Regions from separate parts of the Gordonia sp. NB41Y genome, predicted to be linked through region 1. Evidence: riboswitches for the same ligand, from Rfam matches in the RefSeq annotation. Region 1 holds a riboswitch; the other holds the start of a gene.
The links. A riboswitch is a leader RNA that binds a small molecule or an ion and turns the genes downstream of it on or off. The one in region 1 is predicted to bind cobalamin.

Region 1 (9,480 bases):
CGCTGGCCGAGCTCGGCCGATCGGGCGCGGTGGTGACCGGGCGCGCCGACGAGGACGGCACCACGGTCTTCGGGATCACCGCGGCCACCGGATGGCCGACGGTGCTGCGGTATCCGGATGTGCCCGACGCGGCGACCCTGCGCACCGATGTCACCTCGGCCGACGGCTACTACACCGATCCGCTCGGCTCCGCCGACTGGCGTCGTGGCGTGAGTGCCGTTCTCGCCGAACGAATCCGGACAGATCTCGATCAGCCCGCGGGCACCATCACAACCGGCCGAGAGGAGTCCTGATGCGATTCGAGATCAACGCCGAGTCCGTCGACGCCGAGCCCCGCCCGGGACAGTGTCTGCGGACGTTCCTGCGCGACACCGGCCATTTCGAGGTCAAGAAGGGATGCGACGCCGGCGACTGCGGTGCGTGTTCGGTTCTGGTGGACGGTGTTCCGGTGCACTCGTGTATCTATCCGGCACAGCGGATCGACGGCGCCTCGGTCACCACGGTGGCCGGGTTGGGCACACCCGACGACCTCCACCCCATGCAGCAGTCCTTCGTCGACAACTTCGGCTTCCAGTGCGGTTTCTGTACCGCCGGGATGATCGTCACCGCCTCCACCCTGACCCCCGACGATCTCGACGACCTGCCGCGCCGGATGAAGGGAAATCTCTGCCGCTGCACCGGATATCGTGCGATCCGCGCGGCCATCACCGCCGGCGTGACCGGGACACCGGCACCCACACCGCCGACGTGTGCCGCCCTGTGCGGCACGACCGGCGATGCGGGAGCCACCGGGACCCCGGTCGGGACGTCGATCAATCCGCTCGCCGCACGGCGGGTGGTGACCGGCACCGAGCCCTACACCTTCGACGTGGATGTGCCCGGTACCCAGTATCTTCGGGTGCTGACCTCCCCGCATCCACACGCCCGGATCACCCGGATCGACACCACCGAGGCGGCCGCCGTCGACGGGGTGAACCTCGTCCTCACCCACGAGAACGTCAGCACACCAAGGTTTTCCACCGGACGCCACGAGTCCCGGCTCGACGATCCCGACGACACCCTGATCCTCGATCCGGTCGTGCGCTTCGTCGGCCAGCGGGTCGCGGCCGTCGTCGCCGACACCGCCGCGGCCGCCGAGCAGGCATGCCGGCTGATCGAGGTGGACTACGAGACGCTGCCCGCGGTGTTCGATCCGGTGGAGGCGCGGCGCCCCGGCGCGGCGCTGGTCCACCCCGATCGCACGCCGGCCGACCGGGTGGCCGCCGCCGACCGCAATGTGATCGCCGAGTTCCACGAGGGTTTCGGCGGTGACGTCGACGAGGCCCTGGCGACGGCGGCGGTCACCGTGGGCGGCAGCTGGCAGACCGCGCGGGTGTCGCACGCACAGTTGGAGACCCACGGCAGCATCGGCTGGCTCGAGGACGACCGGCTGGTGATCCGCACCTCCACCCAGGTGCCGTTCCTGGTGCGCGACGAGCTCGCCCGGCTCCTGGACCTGCCCGCCGAGCGGATCCGGGTGTTCGCCGCCCGCGTCGGCGGCGGATTCGGCGGCAAGCAGGAACTGCTCACCGAAGACCTGGTCGCGGTCGCGGTGCTCCGCACGGGCCGCCCCGTCGCCTACGAGATGACCCGCACCGACGAGATGACGCGGACCACCTACCGGCATCCGTTCCGGGTCGCGGTGGATCTCGGTGCCGATGCCGACGGGCGGCTCACCGCGATGAAGGTGGACGTGCTCTCCGACACCGGCGCCTACGGCAATCACGCGATCGGCGTGATGTTCCATGCCTGCGCGGAGTCGGTGTCGGTCTACAACTGCCCGGTCAAGCGGGTCGACGCGGAGGTGGTCTACACCAACAACCCGCCGTCGGGTGCGTTCCGCGGATACGGCCTGGGCCAGGTGATCTTCGCCGTCGAGAGCGCGATGGACGAGCTGGCCATCCGGCTCGGCATCGACCCGTTCGACCTGCGCCGGATCAACGCGGTGGCCGAGGGCGATCCGTTGCTGATCGCCCACGAGGAGCCCGAGGAAGACCTCGTCTATGGCAGCTACGGCCTCGACCAGTGCCTCGACCTCGCCCAGTCCGCCCTCGCCCGGGGCGGCGGTGACGCGGTGCCCGACGGCGACCACTGGCGGATCGGCGAGGGGATGGCCCTGGCGGCGATCGCGACGATGGCCCCGCGCGGTCACTTCTCGACGGTGACCGTGGGTGTCGACGCCGCCGGCATCTACCACGTCGGGGTGGGCACCTGCGAGTTCGGCAACGGCACCACCACCGTGCACGCCCAGATCGCGGCGTCGGCGCTGTCGACGGAGATCGAGAACATCCGGGTGTCCCACGGTGACACCGACGCCGCCCCGTACGACACCGGCGCATTCGCCTCGGCGGGAACCACGGTGGCGGGCAAGGCCGTCCACGGCGCCGCGCTCGCCCTGCGGCAGACGCTGATCGGGGCGGCGGCGTCGCTGACCGGGAGCACGCCCGACCGGGTACGCCTGGGCTCTGACGGCGCCGCCGTCGGCGACCGGATGCTCGGCTTCGGTGAGCTGATCGCCGCGGTCGACGAGGATCATCGTCAGGACCATCCGGACGGTGCGCGGGCGGTGGCCTCCGGCAGCGAGCGTGGCGACCTGCGCTCGATCGCATTCAACGTGCAGGGGTTCCGAGTCGCGGTGAACACCGAGACCGGCGCGGTCCGGATCCTGCAGTCGGTGCACGCCGCCGATGCGGGCACGGTGATGAATCCCCAGCAGTGCCTCGGTCAGGTCGAGGGCGGGGTCGCGCAGGCGATCGGTGCGGCCCTGTACGAGGAGATCATGCTCGACGGCAAGGGCGTACCCCTCACACCGGTGTTCCGAACCTATCGGGTCCCGCAGATGGCCGACATCCCCGACACCGAGGTGTACTTCGCCGACACCTCCGACGACCTCGGCCCCTACGGTGCCAAGTCGATGAGCGAGTCGCCGTACAACCCGGTGGCACCGGCCCTGGCCAATGCCATCCGGCGCGCGATCGACGCACGCCCCTACGAGACGCCGATGTCGCGGGACCGGGTCTGGCGGCTGGCCCAGGGATGAGCCGGGCCGGCGACCGTTCGGCATACCCGACCCGGCGGCACCATACCGACGTCTGTTTTCGGGTAGCCTAACTTTCTGTTTCGCCCAGGTTGATCGACGCTGTGGGATGTGTCAGATTGGGCAGGTGAGTCAGGTCGACACGCGCACCTCCGACGCGTCCGAACCCGACCCGGCCTCCGGCCGGGACGGCGAGATCGACACAGCCGGTGGCGGTATGGCGGGCGGTGCGGGTACGGACAGCGGCGTCGGTACGGACAGCGGTGTCGGTACGGACAGCGGCGTCGCCGATGCGCGGACCACCGCCCAGCTGCGCGGGACCCGCTCCCGGTTGCTGCGCCAGGTGGCGCTGTTCGGTCCGGCATTCGTCGCCGCGGTGGCCTACGTCGATCCGGGCAATGTGGCGGCCAACATCACCGCCGGCGCCCGGTACGGATTCCTGCTGGTCTGGGTACTGGTCGCGGCGAACATCGTCGCCATGCTGATCCAGTACCAGTCGGCAAAACTCGGCATCGTCACCGGCCGCAGCCTGCCGGCGATCCTCGGTGAGCGGCTGAGCAGACGCCGGCGTCTCGCGTTCTGGGTGCAGGCCGAGATCGTCGCGATCGCCACCGACCTGGCCGAGGTCCTGGGCGGGGCCATCGCCCTGCAGTTGCTGTTCGACCTGCCGCTGGTGGTCGGCGGGGTGATCGTCGGGGTGATCTCGACGCTGGTGTTGCTGCTGCAGAATCCGCGCAGGCAACGGGTCTTCGAGTCGGTGATCGTGACCCTGCTGGCGATCATCGTGGTCGGATTCCTCGCCGGACTGTTCGTCAATCCGCCGGCGGCCGCGGATGTGGCCGGCGGGCTGATCCCGCGGCTCCATGGCCCCGAGACGGTGCTGCTGGCGGCGTCGATGCTGGGCGCCACGGTGATGCCGCATGCGATCTATGTGCACTCGGCACTGGTGATCGACCGCTATGGCGTCACCCGCACCGAGACACGGCGCCGGCGTCTGCTGCGGGCCACCCGCTGGGATGTGGCCCTCGCGCTCGTCGTCGCCGGTGCGGTCAACATCGCCCTGCTGCTCCTCGCCGCCGAGAACCTCCGTGGCAAGGAGGGCACCGACACCATCGAGGGAGCCTACCACGCCGTCGCCGACGCGATGGGTCCCGGCATGGCCACCGCCTTTGCCGTCGGCCTGCTCGCGAGCGGGCTGGCCGCCACCTCGGTGGGTTCGTCGGCGGGTGCGGCGATCATGGACGGTCTGCTCGAGAAGCGGATACCGCTGCTGGTGCGCCGCCTGGTCACCTTGCTGCCGGCGCTGGCCGTGCTGTGGATCGGGGTGGATCCGACGTGGGCCCTGGTCGTCAGCCAGGTGGTGCTGAGCTTCGGTATCCCGTTCGCCATCATCCCGCTCGGCCGGCTCACCGCCGATCGTTCGCTGATGGGCCCCTTCGCCGATTCCTGGCCGCTGAGGGTCGCCGCCGGGGTGGCGTCGGTGGCCATCGTGATCCTCAATCTCGCCCTGATCGTGCTGGTGTTCACCGGCACCTGATCCCGGGCCGGCCCTCGCCGGTCCCGGGATCGCGGGCGCAGGTCAGACGAGCAGCAGATCAGGCGAGCAGCCCCTTGGCGACGTGGGTCACCTGGATCTCGTTGCTGCCGGCGTAGATCATCAGCGACTTGGCATCGCGGGCGAGCTGTTCCACGCGGTACTCGGCCATGTATCCGTTGCCGCCGAACAGCTGGACCGCCTCCATCGCGACGTCGGTCGCGGCCTTGGAACTGTAGAGCTTCATCGCCGACGCCTCGGCGAGCGTCATCGGCTTGCCCGCCTTGGTCCGTTCGATCGCGCTGAAGATCATGTTCTGCACGTTGATCCGCGCCACCTCCATCTCGGCGAGCTTGAGCTGGATGAGCTGGAAACGACCGATCTCCTGGCCCCACAGGGTGCGGTTCTTGGCGTAGTCGACCGACAGCCGCAGACATTCGTTGATGATGCCGAGCGACAGCGCGGCGATGCCGACGCGTTCGGCGGTGAAACCCGCCTTGGCCCCCTCGGCACCCTTGGAGTCGGAGCCGGTGTCCTCGGTCTCACCGAGCAGACGGTCCGGGCCCAGGCGCACGTTGTCGAAGAACAGCTCGCCGGTCGGTGAGCTCATCATGCCCATCTTCTTGAACGGTTTGCCCTGGGTGAGACCCGGCATCCCCTTGTCGAGCACAAAACTGAGCACCTTGCGGTCGCGGATCGGGGTGTCCGAGCCGTCGTCGAGCTTGGCGAAGACGACGATGGTGTCGGCGTACGGGCCGTTGGTGATGAACGTCTTCTGCCCGGTGAGGATGTAGTCGTCCCCGTCGCGGCGGACGGTGGTCTTCATTCCGCCCAGCGCATCCGACCCGGAGTCCGGTTCGGTGATCGCCCAGGCGCCGACCTTCTCCATGGTGACCAGCTCGGGCAGCCAGCGCTTCTTCTGCGCGAGGGTGCCCTTGCCGCGGATGGTGGACACGGTCAGGCCCATGCTCACCCCGAGCGAGGCCACCAGGCCGAGGCTGACCCCGGCCAGTTCCATGTTGAGGATCAGGAACATCGAGTTGCCGCCGCCCAGGGCGCCGCCGCCCGACGGGGTGCGCTCCCCGGCCGACTCGGCGGCGAGCTCCTTCTCCAGCCCTTCGGCCGCCATCGCGTCGACGCCGAAGGTGGACAACAGCTTCCGGGTGATGTCGTAGGGCGGCAGGGCCCCGGTCTCGAGGTCGTCGACGTGCGGCCGGATCTCCTTGTCGATGAACGCACGCAGCGCATCCCGCACCATCAGGTCTTCCTCGGACCACTCGAACATCGAGACCTCCGTTGAACACGCCGACCCGACGTCGACTAGAACACGTTTCAGTTTCCCACTGTGTCAGGTGTCACCGGCCGCTGTCCAGAGATGACCGTCGCGATCAGGGCACGGGATAGTGATGGGCGGGGGCGACGTCCACCGCGAAGTAGCCCGCCGGATCGCCGGCGAGCAGCGCCTGCGCCACCGGCATCGCCACCACCACGAACAGGTCGGCGTCGGAGGATGTGCGCTCGTCGCGCCAGGCGAGGACGCGGGCGACGAAGGCGGCCAGGGACTCTCCGCCGTGCGGGACCGACCACGGGTCGGTGAAGAACGCACCGAGCGCCGACGGGTCGATCTCCTCGGGCGCGCATCCCGACCACGAGCCGACGTCCAGGGTGGCCAGCCGCTCGTCGACGGTCGGTGGCCCGGACGGCGGCAGGAGTGCCGGCGCCAGGAATCCGGCGGTCTGACGGCTCGCCAGATCGGGCCCGACCAGCATCGGCCGGGTATCGGCATCGGCCGGCCCGGCGTTCAGCCGGTTCGCGAGGGCGAGCACGGATGTGCGTCCGGCGTCGTCCAGAGACGGATCACCGCCGAATCGGAGGGCCTTGTTGGGGCCGCTCCGACCGGCGGTGATCAGATGAAGCGTCATTCGTCCCGACGTCAGCGGACGTCGGCGAGCGCCGCCGTCCCGGCCGACGACTTCGACCGGGTCAGCAGACCCAGGATCGCGGCGAACGCGGTGGACAGGACGGTCCACAAGATCACCTGGTTGGCGATGACGTAGACCCGGAAGTCGCCGATCACCGCGCCCGGGAAGCCGGGGAACAGGATGGTCTCGCCGTCCATCACCGGCTCGGGCACCTCGTGGAACTCCGGCAGCAGGGCCGCGGTGATCGTGACGACCACCAGGAACCCGATGGCACCGAGCACACCGGCGAACAGGCCGCCCAACCGCGGACGCAGCCAGAACACGAGCACGACGGCGGCGACCATCGCGATCACCGAGACCACCGTGATGGTCAGATAGGCACCCGACCGCGCACCGATGGTGTCGTCGTCGCCGACGGCCGGCGGATTGGCCGGGTAGACGAAGAACGGCACACCGAAGAACGCGATGAAACCGAGTACGCCGAGGGCCGCACCGACCCAGCGGTAGTCCGTCGCCGGGTAGTGGCGACCGATGTAGGTCCACAGGACGGTGAACGCGACGGCGAAGAACGCGCCCATGCACAGCGCGAAGACGATGGTGCCGACACCGGCACCGATGTTCTCCTGCACGGTGCGGGTGAAGACCTCGCCCTCACCACCGTGGACGTGACCGCCGTGGGCTTCGAGCAGGTGCTCTTCGGCCTCCGAGCGGGCACCCTCGTAGTCGATCGCCTTGGCGACCTGCGGCTCGATGAAGATCCGAGCGAAGATGAACGCGACGATGCCGGCGATCAGGCCCGAGAGCAGGCCTGCGCCGATGAATTTCTTCTCCATGTGTTGTTGTCTCGTTTCCGTCCGCGTCAGTGGCAGGGGAAGCCGAGGAAGTGCCGTGCGTCGTGCACGAACTCATGGATGTGGGTGTCGGAACCGAAGACCGACACCGCGCCCTGGTCGTAGCCGAGGAAGTAGTAGGCCATCCCGGCCAGGACCAGCGTCGCGGTCAGCCACAGTGCGGCCGACGCGGCGGACAGGTCGGGCACGGCAAGCGACACCGCTTTGCCCTGATGGGTCGATGCAACCATCGGATCAATCCTTTCGTGGGATCACGCGTCCCAGCTGAAATGCACATTCCCGACGTCCGGCGGCGTCCTGACTCGCCCTCCGACCTGGTCGGATGGACTCACAGTGGCGCGACCGCTCCGGATTCACACCGGATTTCCCGCAGGAACGTCTGGCAGCACGATACTCCTCCCACAAGACGCAGACCACGGAACCGTCGGTGGTCTGGAGGATGATGGACGTCGTGTCCGATCCGGCCCAGATCCTGACCCGGTTCACCGCGCCCACCAGGCAGTGGTTCACCGGGGCCTTCGCCGCGCCCACCGCCGCCCAGGCCGGTGCGTGGGAGTCCATCGCCAACGGCGACAACACGCTGGTCATCGCCCCGACCGGGTCCGGAAAGACGCTGTCGGCGTTCCTGTGGGCGCTCGATCGGCTCGCCGCCCGGCCCGACCGGTCGCGGGGCACCACCCGGGTCCTCTACGTCTCCCCGCTCAAGGCGCTCGCCGTCGACGTCGAGCGCAACCTCCGGGCGCCGCTGACCGGCATCACGCGCGCCGCACAGGAACTCGGTGAGCCCGAGCCCGCGATCACCGTCGGGCTGCGCTCCGGCGACACCCCCGCCGCGCAACGTCGGCTGTTGGTGCGCACACCGCCGGACATCCTGATCACCACCCCAGAGTCGCTGTATCTGATGCTCACCTCGTCGGCCCGCGAATCGCTGACCGGGGTGGAGGCCGTGATCGTCGACGAGGTGCATGCGGTGGCCGGCACCAAACGCGGCACACACCTCGCGCTGTCGCTCGAGCGGCTCGACCGCCTGCTGGAGCGTCCCGCACAGCGCATCGGGTTGTCGGCGACGGTGCGCCCGCCCGAGGTGGTGGCCCGATTCCTGTCCGGGGCGGCCGACTGCACGGTGGTGCGTCCGCCGGCGGCCAAGACCTTCGACCTTCGGGTCGATGTCCCGGTGGCGGACATGGCCAACATCCCGGCACCACCGGACGCCGACGGCGGGCTCGACGAGCTCGACGACGCCTTCTCGCCCACCGCCGGATCGTTGTGGCCGTATGTGGAATCGGCGATCGTCGACCTGATCGAGGCCAACCGCAGCACCATCGTGTTCGCCAACTCCAGACGGTTGGCCGAGCGGCTGACCGCACGGCTCAACGAGATCGCCGAGAACCGGGCCGGTACCGCGGTGCCGGAACCCCCGGCGCGAAACCAGCGGGTGCCCGGTGGTGCGCCCGCGCTGGTGATGGCCAGCGGGGCGAGCGCCGGCGCCGCACACGTCCTCGCCCGGGCGCATCACGGATCGGTCAGCAAGGAGCAGCGTGCCGAGATCGAGGACGATCTCAAGACCGGGCGGCTGCGCTGTGTGGTGGCGACCAGTTCGCTGGAACTCGGCATCGACATGGGCGCCGTCGACCTGGTGGTGCAGGTGGAGGCGCCGCCGTCGGTGGCCAGCGGTCTACAGCGGATCGGCCGCGCCGGCCATCAGGTGGGCGAGATCAGCCAGGGCGTGCTGTTCCCCAAACATCGCACCGACCTGATCCACTGCACGGTGGCCGTCGCACGGATGCGGGCCGGGGAGATCGAGGAACTGACGGTTCCGACCAACCCGCTCGACGTCCTCGCCCAGCAGACGATCGCCGCGGCCGCCGTCGACGACCTCGACGTCGACGACTGGTTCGAGACCGTCCGGCGGTCGGCGCCGTACCGTGATCTCGGGCGGTCGATCTACGAGGCGACCCTCGACCTGATCTCGGGCCGGTTCCCGTCCGACGAGTTCGCCGAGCTCCGGCCGCGCGTCACCTGGGATCGCGACCGCAACGTGTTGTCGGGGCGGCGCGGCGCACAACGGCTGGCGGTGACCTCCGGCGGCACCATCCC
Region 2 (9,480 bases), 190 kb from region 1:
AGGTGCTGTCGGCGGTCACCACCGCATGGACCGAGCGGCGCGAGGAACTGGAGAACGTCGGCGCCAAGGTCCGCGACCACCTGCACGCCAACGCCGCGCCGCTGCCGGGCGGGGCACTCGAGGTCGACGACCGGTTGGCGGCACACGCGGTGAGCACGGTCCTCGGCGAGGAGGACCGGGAGAACGGCGGATTCGGCGGGGCACCCAAGTTCCCGCCGTCGGCGCTGCTCGAGGGGCTGCTGCGGCACACCGAACGCACCGGCCTGCCCGACGCCGCCGCGGCCGCGGTGCGCGCCTGCGACGCGATGGCACGCGGCGGCATCTACGACCAGCTGGCCGGGGGCTTCGCGCGGTACACCGTCGACTCCGCCTGGGTGGTGCCGCATTTCGAGAAGATGCTCTACGACAATGCGCAACTGCTCCGGGTGTACGCACATCTGGCCCGCCGCACCGGTGAACCGCTCGCCCTCCGCGTCACCGAGGAGGTCATCGAGTTCCTGAAACGCGATCTGCTCGTCGACGGCGGATTCGCCTCGGCCCTCGACGCCGATGCCGACGGGGTGGAGGGATCGACCTATGTGTGGACCCCGACGCAGCTGACCGAGGTACTCGGCCTCGACGACGGCGCCTGGGCGGCAGAGGTGTTCGGGGTCACCGCCGCGGGGACCTTCGAGCACGGCAGCTCGACGCTGCAACTGCGGTTCGACGCCGACGACCCGGACCGGTTCGCCGATGTCCGCCGCCGGCTGCTCGCCGCACGCGCCGACCGGGTCCAGCCCGCGCGTGACGACAAGGTGGTCACCGGCTGGAATGCGCTCGCGGTGACCGCGCTCGTGGAGGCGGGGACGGGACTGCGCCGCGCCGAGTGGGTCGCCCTGGGCGCCGGCGTCGCCGACGCACTGCTGGCGCGCCACATCGTCGACGGCACCCTGCGCCGGTCGTCGCTGGGCGGTGTGGTGGGGCGTCCGGCCGCGGCCCTCGACGATCATGCGGCGCTGTGCACCGCCCTGTTCACCCTGTACCAGGCGACCGGCGAGAAACGGTGGGCCGACGCGGCTCTCACCCTCCTCGACACCGCGATCGACACCTTCGGCGATCCCGGTGAGGAGGGCAGCTGGTTCGACGCACCCGCCGGTGACCTGATCGCCCGGCCGCGCGACCCGATCGACGGCGCCACCCCGGCCGGCGCGTCGTTGCTGGCCGAGGCGCTGCTCCTGGCGTCGACCCTGGCCACACCCGACCGCGCCGCCCGGTACACCGGACTGCTCGATGCGACGTTGTCCCGGGGTGCGGTGCTGCAGGCCAAGGTCGCACGATCGGCCGGGCACTGGCTGGCCGTGACCCAGGCGCGCCTGTCCGGGCCGATACAGCTGGCGGTGGCGCAGGACGGGGGCACCGACGGCGAGTTGGCCGCTCGGGCACGACAACTCGCCCCGGGCGGGGCGATCGTGGTGGCGGGCCGCCGGGATTCGATGTCACTGCTGACCGATCGGGGACCGGTGAACGGTGCCGACGCGGTCTATGTGTGCCGTGGCGCCGTGTGCGATCTCCCGGTCACCTCGTCCGCGGAACTTGCTGCGGCACTGGGGTTCTCACGCGATCAGGGGATCTGACGCGATCAGATCGATGCGGCCGAGGCCCAGTATCCCTCGGGGCCACGCAGTTCCGAGAGCCGTCGATCACCGTCGGGTTCGGCCAGCAGTGCCGATCCGGCCGGACGCAGGTCGACCGCGGCGCCCTGCGTGATCGGCCAGCCGAGGAACCGGCAGATGAACGAGCGGGAGAAATGACCGTGGGACACCACGATCACATCCGACTCCGGTAGCCGCGCCTCCACATGGTCGACCGCGGCGTCGACCCGCCGCGTCATGTCGGCCACCGACTCGCCACCGCGGGCGCCATGCGTCCAGATCGTCCAGCCCGGCTCGTGGTCGCGCTGGATCTCCAGACGGGTCAGACCCTCGTAGTCGCCGTAGTCCCACTCGGCGAACAGTTCACTCGTCTCGTCGACATGGAGACCCGCGAGCTCGGCGGTCCGCTGCGCGCGGCGCCGGGGCGAGGCGATCACATACGGCCGGCACAGACCGATCCGGTCGGCGAGGCCCGCCAGCGCCGCAGCGTCCTGTTCACCCCGTGGCGTCAGGTCGATGTCGGTGCGTCCGGTGTGCTGATTCGACAACGACCAGGCGGTCTGGCCGTGTCGGATCAACAGGACGCGGCGGGTGCGGTCGGCGTCGGTCATCTGTCCGAGCCTAGTCCTGCCCGGTGGACCGACGGGCCGCGATCGGCTGTGATCAGTGGCGCCCGCGCAGCACCGCGGCGAATCGGTCGACCATCCAGTCGATCTCGTCGGGTGTGATCACCAGCGGCGGGGCCAGCCGCAGGGTGGAACCGTGGGTGTCCTTGGCGAGCACCCCGGCGTCGGCGAGCGCGAGGCAGATCTGTTTGCCGGTGCCCAGTGCCGGGTCGATGTCGATTCCCGCCCACAGGCCCTTGCCGCGGACCTGTAGGACATCGGGACCGACGAGGTCGGCGAGCCGTGTGTGCAGCCGGGTGCCGAGCGACGCGGCCCGGGCCTGCCAGGTGCCGTCGGCGAGCATCCGGACGACGGTGTGCCCGACCGCCGCGGCGAGCGGATTGCCACCGAAGGTCGAGCCGTGCTGACCGGGATGCAGGACGCCGAGCACCTCGGTGTCGGCGACCACCGCCGACACCGGGAGGATACCGCCGCCGAGGGCCTTGCCGAGCGTGTAGACATCGGGGACCACACCCCAGTGTTCGCACGCGAAGGTGGTGCCGGTGCGGCCGAGCCCGGACTGGATCTCGTCGGCGATCATCAGCACCCGGTTGTCAGTGCACAGCGCCCGCACGGCGGGCAGATAGTCGTCGGGCGGGACGATGATCCCGGCCTCGCCCTGGATCGGCTCGACGAGCACCGCGACGGTGTCGTCGGTGATCGCGTCGGCCACCGCAGCCGCGTCGCCGTAGGGCACGCGGACGAATCCCGGTGTGAACGGCCCGAATCCACCGCGGGCGTCGTCGTCGTCGCTGAAGCCCACGATGGTGATCGTGCGACCGTGGAAGTTGCCGCCGGCCACGATGATCTCGGCACGCCCGTCGGGTACCCCCTTGACGTCGTAGCCCCACTTACGGGCCACCTTGAGGGCCGACTCGACGGCCTCTGCGCCGGTGTTCATCGGCAGCACCATCTCCTTGCCGCACAGCTCTGCCAGTGCGGCACAGAAGGGTTCGAGCCGATCGGAACGAAAAGCGCGACTGGTCAAGGTGACCCGATCGAGCTGGGCGCGCGCCGCGGCCACGATCTCGGGATTGCGGTGGCCGAAGTTCACCGCGGAGTAGGCGCCGAGGCAGTCGAGATACCGGCGACCGTCGACATCGGTGATCCAGGCGCCCTCGGCGGATGCCGCGGTCACCGGTAGCGGTGAGTAGTTGTGGGCCACATGGGGTTCGGCGAGATCAGGCATCATTGCCTCCGTTCGGTGGGGCACCGGCCGGTCGGGGTCGGAGGGGCGCAGCTCCAGTGTGCAGCATTTGATCCCGCCGCCACCGGCGAGCAGTTCGGACAGATCGACGCCGATCGTCTCGAATCCCGCCTCGCGCAGCCGGGCCGCCAGTCCCGGTGCGGCATCGGTCATCACGACGTTGCGCCCGTCGGAGACCAGGTTGAGCCCCAGCACCTCGGCGTCGGCGGCGGTCGCGATGATCGCGTCCGGATACAGCTGCGCCAGCAGTCGGCGGGAGGGTTCGGAGAAGGCGGGCGGGTAGTAGGCGATGGTGTTCTGGTCGAGCACACCGAGGGCGGTGTCGAGGTGATAGAACCGCGGGTCGCACAGCTCCAGGGTGATCACCGGCAGCCCGGTGATCGCGGCGACCTCGGCATGTGTGGCCGGATCGGTGCGGAACCCGGTACCGGCCAGGATGCGCTCGCCGACCACGAGGAAGTCGCCCTCGCCCTCCTGGGTGCCTGCGGTGCGGTACACCTCGCCCAGGCCTGCGGCGGTGAACCAGTCGGCGTAGTGACCGGCCTCGGCGGCCCGCTCGGGAAAGGTGAACCGTGCGGCGATCGCCCGGCCGTTCACCACGAGCCCGCCGTTGGCCGCATAGACCATGTCCGGCAGGCCCGGCTGCGGATCGACGAGGCGCACGGTGTGTCCGAGGTCGCGATAGACCCGGCACAGCTGTTCCCACTGGGCGAGCGCACGGGCGGTGTCGACCGGGACCGTCGGGTCCATCCAGGGATTGATCGCGTAGGTGACGGTGAAGTGGGTCGGCGGGGTCATCGCGAAGGTGCGATGGTGGGCGATCCGGGGAGCGGACACGGCGGAGTACGAGCTGGTCAGCGTCATAGTTCGAGCGTAGGGTCGGTATCTGACGCAATCAATCGTCACCGATTGCGTCTCTGTTGAAGATTTCGGTCGTCGTCGGCGGGTAAGGGGTGAAGTCTTGCGCGAGCTCGACGATCTCGACGAAAAGGTGCTCGTCTGCCTCACCCGCGATGCCCGCGCCACCTATGCCGACATCGGTGCGCAGGTGGGGCTGTCGGCGCCGGCGGTGAAGCGGCGGGTCGACCGACTCGTCGCCGACGGCGTGATCACCGGCTTCACCACGGTGATCGATCCGGCCGCGATGCAGTGGAACACCGAGGCCTATGTGCAGGTGTTCTGCCGGGGCAACATCTCGCCGGAAGACCTGCGGGCGTCGTGGGAACCGATCCAGGAGGTGGTGTCGGCGGCGACGATCACCGGACAGGCCGATGCCATCCTGCGACTGATGGCCCGCGATGTGCACCACCTCGAGCAGGCCCTCGAACGTATCCGGCAGGCCGGTCCGGTGGACCGGACCGAGTCGATCATCGTGCTCAGCCACCTCATCGACCGTGGTCATCCGTAGGCTCGGCGCCGGCAAACGGCCGTGACCTGTGACGACCGTGTTTCGTCGGGTCGGGTCGTCGTGTGCTAACCTCGGCGACGTGATCCACTCCGTGCGCGGCTATTGGCGCTTTATCGAGGCTCCGGGTGAGCCTGCGATGAAGCGCTGACTGCGCACACCACACAACCCGGAGCCCGAGCAGTGACCAGAACGGTCGCTGCTCTTGTCATTTCAAGGGCCTCCGATGACGACAGCGGGTGGCCGGCCGAGATGACAGGCCCCTCACACCCGCGAAAGGCACACCGTGACCACCCTCGGAGATCTGCCCCGGACATCGACGTCCACCGACACCGTCGAGAACACCTCGGACCGTCGGGTCAAGGCATTCCGCTCGATCCCGTCGCCGGATGTCATCCGCACCGAACTGCCGCTCACCGCACGCCGGGCCGTTGCCGTGCAGCGTGATCGCGACGAGATCGCCGCCATCCTGGCCGGTGCCGACGACCGCCTGCTCGTCGTCGTCGGACCGTGTTCGGTACACGATCCGGTGGCCGCCATCGACTACGCCCGCCGCCTGGCGCCGCTGGCCACCCAGTACGACGACCGCCTCAAGATCGTGATGCGGGTCTACTTCGAGAAGCCGCGCACCACCGTCGGATGGAAGGGTCTGATCAACGACCCGGGCATGGACGGGACCTACGACGTCGAGCGGGGTCTGCGCACCGCACGCTCGTTGCTGCTCGACATCATCGACCTCGGGCTGCCGGTGGGGTGTGAGTTCCTCGAGCCGACCAGCCCGCAGTACATCGCCGACGCGGTGGCATGGGGTGCGATCGGTGCCCGCACCACCGAGTCGCAGGTACACCGTCAGCTCGCCTCCGGTCTCTCGATGCCGATCGGATTCAAGAACGGCACCGACGGCAATGTCCAGGTCGCGATCGACGGTGTGAAAGCCGCTGCAGCACAGCATGTCTTCTTCGGTGTCGATGACTTCGGGCGTGGTGCACTGGTGGAGTCGGCGGGCAACACCGACTGTCACATCATCCTGCGCGGCGGCACCCCCGGCCCCAACTACGACGAGGTGTCGATCGCCGATGCGGTTGCGGCACTGGACAAGGCGGGCCTGCCCGCTCGCGTCATGATCGATGCCAGCCACGCCAACTCCGGCAAAGACCATGTGCGCCAGGCGCAGGTGGCCGCCGAGATCGCGGCATCGGTGCGCGCCACCCGCGCGGCCGGCCGCGAACCGGTCATCAGCGGTGTGATGCTGGAGAGCTTCATCGAGGCCGGGGCGCAGTCGCCGGACGCCGAGCCGCTCGTCTACGGCAAGTCGGTGACCGACAAGTGCATGGACTGGGAGGTCAGCGCCGCGGTACTGGCCGATCTGGCACGCGGCTGACACCTGCGTGCCGCCCCGGCGCCGTGGGTGCCGGAAATGTCGCGATCCGGTGGCTGATAGGCTCGCCCCGCGTCGGTCTGGCCGGGAGATGTCCCGGCCGGCCAAGAGGGAATCTGGTGAGAATCCAGAGCTGCCCCGCAGCGGTGACGGAAACGATGGTGGCCAGGGCACTGGGTCGGTGACGACCTGGGAAGCGGCCATCGGTAGGTGGCACGGAGGTGCCGGAGTCCGGAGTCCGAAGACCTGCCGACGTGACCGCGGAACACCCCCGCGGTGCACATCGACCTCGCGGGATATGGTCGGTGCGTTCACATCTGGGCGGTAGGTGGCCGCTCGGTGTCCTGACGCTCCGGTGTGCCCGCATATGACGAAGGGCGCAGGTGGGTCACGTGATCTCACAGACGTCGATGCGGCGATCGCTCGCGATCATCGGATCGTTGACGATAGCGGCTGCCGCAGTGGCATGTTCGACCGATTCCGACGGTGACGAGGCCTCCGCGGCGGCGGTCTCGATCGAGAACTGCGGCCAGACGGTGGCCGTCGAACAGGCCCCGCAGCGCGTGGTGTCGCTGAACCAGGGCTCCACCGAGATCCTGCTGTCGCTGGGTCTCGCCGATCGCATGGTGGGGACCGCGACCTGGACCGATCCGGTGAAACCCGATCTGGCACAGGCGAATGAGTCGGTCCCGCGTCTGGCCGACAACAAGCCGTCGCTGGAGACGGTGCTGGCCACCGAGCCCGACTTCGTGACCGCGTCGTTCGGCGGAACACTGGGTCCCGGCGGCGTCGGCGACCGCGACCAGTTCGAACGGCTCGGCGTGGGCACCTACCTCTCGCCGACCGACTGCGTGGGACGCGCGGCGACCAGCGTGAACGCCGACGGTGCGCGTTCGGAACCGCTGACCATGGACCTGATCTACCAGGAGATCCGCGAGCTCGCCCAGATCTTCGATGTCTCCGACCGTGGTGAGGAGCTGATCTCCTCTCTGCAGCAACGGTATTCGGCGGCGGCCATCACCGGGACCGATGACAACACCTCGCTGGTGTACTGGTTCGCCGACACCCAGACGCCGTATATGGCCGGGTGCTGCGGATCGTCGGGTGTGATCTCCGATGCCGTCGGCGCGAAGAACATCTACGCCGACACCACCGACGAGTGGCCGCAGGTGAGCTGGGAGAGCGTGGCCGACCGCAATCCCACCGCGATCGTGCTCGCCGACCTCAGCCGCCGCAGCATCGACGGCGACGCACTGGACAGCAAGATCGCCTTCCTGGAATCGAATCCGGTGACCAGCAAGATGGAGGCGGTGCAGAACAAGCGATACATCGTGGTCAACGGTGCCGACCTCAATCCGTCCATCCGTACCGTCGACGGCGTCGAGAAGGTCTCGGCCGGACTGCGCGGCTGGAACCTCGCAGGCTGAGAAGCCCACGATGACGACGACACTGGAGCGTCCGCCGGCCGGGCAGCGGGCGTCCGGCCTTGCGCGGTCGGCGATCTGGGTGATCGGGCCGATCGCATTGGTCGCCTCGATCGCGGTGTCGGTGACCATCGGCGTCGCCGACCTGTCGGTGGCCGACGTCTACCGCGTGATCCTGGCCCACCTCGGCGGCCCCGACTCCGATCTCTCGCCGGTCCGGCAGGGCATCGTGTGGGAACTGCGTGTCCCGCGGGCGCTGATGGCGGCGGTGTGCGGTGCGGGCCTGGCGATGTGCGGTGTGATCATGCAGTCGCTGCTGCGTAATCCGCTGGCCGACCCGTATGTCCTGGGCGTCTCCTCGGGCGCCTCGACCGGTGCTGTCGTGGTGGTGGTGCTCGGTGTGGGCGGCGGGGTGCTGTCGTTGTCGGCGGGTGCCTTCGCCGGTGCCATCGTCTCGTTCATCGTGGTGATGGCACTGGCGATGGGCGCCGGCGGCGGGACGTCGCGGATCGTGCTCGCCGGTGTGGCCGGCACCCAGCTGTTCTCGTCGCTCACCTCCTTCATCGTGATCTCCTCGGCCGACGCCGAGCGGACCCGCGGCATCCTGTTCTGGCTGCTGGGCTCGATGTCGGGGGTCACCTGGAACCAGGTCGCGCTGTGCGCTGTCGCCACCGGCCTCGGGTTCGCGGTGTGTCTGGTCCGTGCGGCCTCGCTCGACGCGTTCACCTTCGGGGCCGGTGCCGCGGCGACCCTGGGCGTGTCGGTGGCCCGTGAGCGGGCCCTGCTGCTGACGATCGTCGCGGTGGTGACCGCCACGCTGGTCAGCGCGGTCGGCGCGATCGGCTTCGTCGGGCTGGTGCTCCCGCACGCCACCCGGCTGATGGTCGGGATCGGGCATCGGCGGCTGCTGCCCGCCGTGGCCTTGACCGGCGGGGTCTTCATGATCTGGGTGGACGCGTTGTCGCGGACGGTGTTCGCACCCCAGGAGATCCCGGTCGGAGTGGTGACCGCGCTGATCGGTGTCCCGGTGTTCGCGGCCCTGTTGATCCGGATGCGGAGGCCCTCATGACCTTGACGGCAACAGAGATCCGGTGGAGCCGCGGCGGCCACCTCATCCTCGACGGTGTGACGCTGCAGCCGGGGCCGGGGGAGACCGTCGGAATCCTCGGCCCCAACGGGTCCGGGAAGTCCTCGCTGATCCGCGCGCTGGCCGGGGTGACGCGGCCGGATTCGGGGACGGTGCGCCTCGACGGCACCGAACTCGGTTCGCTCCGGCGCCGGGAGATCGCCCGCCGCGTGGCGGTGGTGTCGCAGCATTCGGCCACCGACACCGACATCGAGGTGGTGGACGTGGTCCGGCTGGGCCGGATTCCGCACGCGTCGATGCTCGGTGCCGATGCCGGCGGTGACGATGTGGTGGAGCGGGTGCTGGCACAGACCGGTCTGACCGACAAGGCGCACCGGATGTGGCACACCTTGTCCGGCGGTGAACGTCAGCGTGTGCAGATCGCCCGGGCGCTCGCACAGGAGCCGGCCGAGTTGCTGCTCGACGAGCCGACCAACCATCTCGACATCGCCCACCAGCTCGACGTCCTCGCGTTGGTCGCGGATCTGCCGGTGACCAGCTACGTCGCCCTGCACGACCTCAACCTGGCGGCACGGTACTGCGACCGGCTGCTGGTGATGCGGTCCGGTCGGGTGGTGTCGTTCGGTCCGCCCGCCGAGGTGCTGACCACCGAGCTGATCGCCGATGTGTACGGCGTGCAGACG

Region 2: it holds a riboswitch for cobalamin, as region 1 does, so the genes downstream of both, Q9K23_RS05310 (ABC transporter substrate-binding protein) here and Q9K23_RS04505 (CbtB-domain containing protein) in region 1, are expected to answer to the same signal.

The regions. Positions count from the first base shown of each region.
Region 1 is NZ_CP132196.1:1,052,346-1,061,825, forward strand. Features, by position in the region: gene Q9K23_RS04475 (FAD binding domain-containing protein) at 1-293, shown strand, start outside; gene Q9K23_RS04480 (molybdopterin cofactor-binding domain-containing protein) at 293-3,079, shown strand; gene Q9K23_RS04485 (Nramp family divalent metal transporter) at 3,204-4,613, shown strand; gene Q9K23_RS04490 (acyl-CoA dehydrogenase family protein) at 4,672-5,895, opposite strand; gene Q9K23_RS04495 (histidine phosphatase family protein) at 5,999-6,532, opposite strand; gene Q9K23_RS04500 (CbtA family protein) at 6,544-7,365, opposite strand; gene Q9K23_RS04505 (CbtB-domain containing protein) at 7,392-7,613, opposite strand; cobalamin riboswitch at 7,654-7,791, opposite strand; gene Q9K23_RS04510 (ATP-dependent helicase) at 7,835-9,480, shown strand, end outside.
Region 2 is NZ_CP132196.1:1,237,844-1,247,323, reverse strand. Features, by position in the region: gene Q9K23_RS05335 (thioredoxin domain-containing protein) at 1-1,613, shown strand, start outside; gene Q9K23_RS05330 (histidine phosphatase family protein) at 1,619-2,242, opposite strand; gene rocD (ornithine--oxo-acid transaminase) at 2,295-4,367, opposite strand; gene Q9K23_RS05320 (Lrp/AsnC family transcriptional regulator) at 4,465-4,911, shown strand; gene Q9K23_RS05315 (3-deoxy-7-phosphoheptulonate synthase) at 5,195-6,289, shown strand; cobalamin riboswitch at 6,346-6,555, shown strand; gene Q9K23_RS05310 (ABC transporter substrate-binding protein) at 6,697-7,713, shown strand; gene Q9K23_RS05305 (iron chelate uptake ABC transporter family permease subunit) at 7,724-8,779, shown strand; partial or broken gene Q9K23_RS05300 (ABC transporter ATP-binding protein) at 8,776-9,477, shown strand.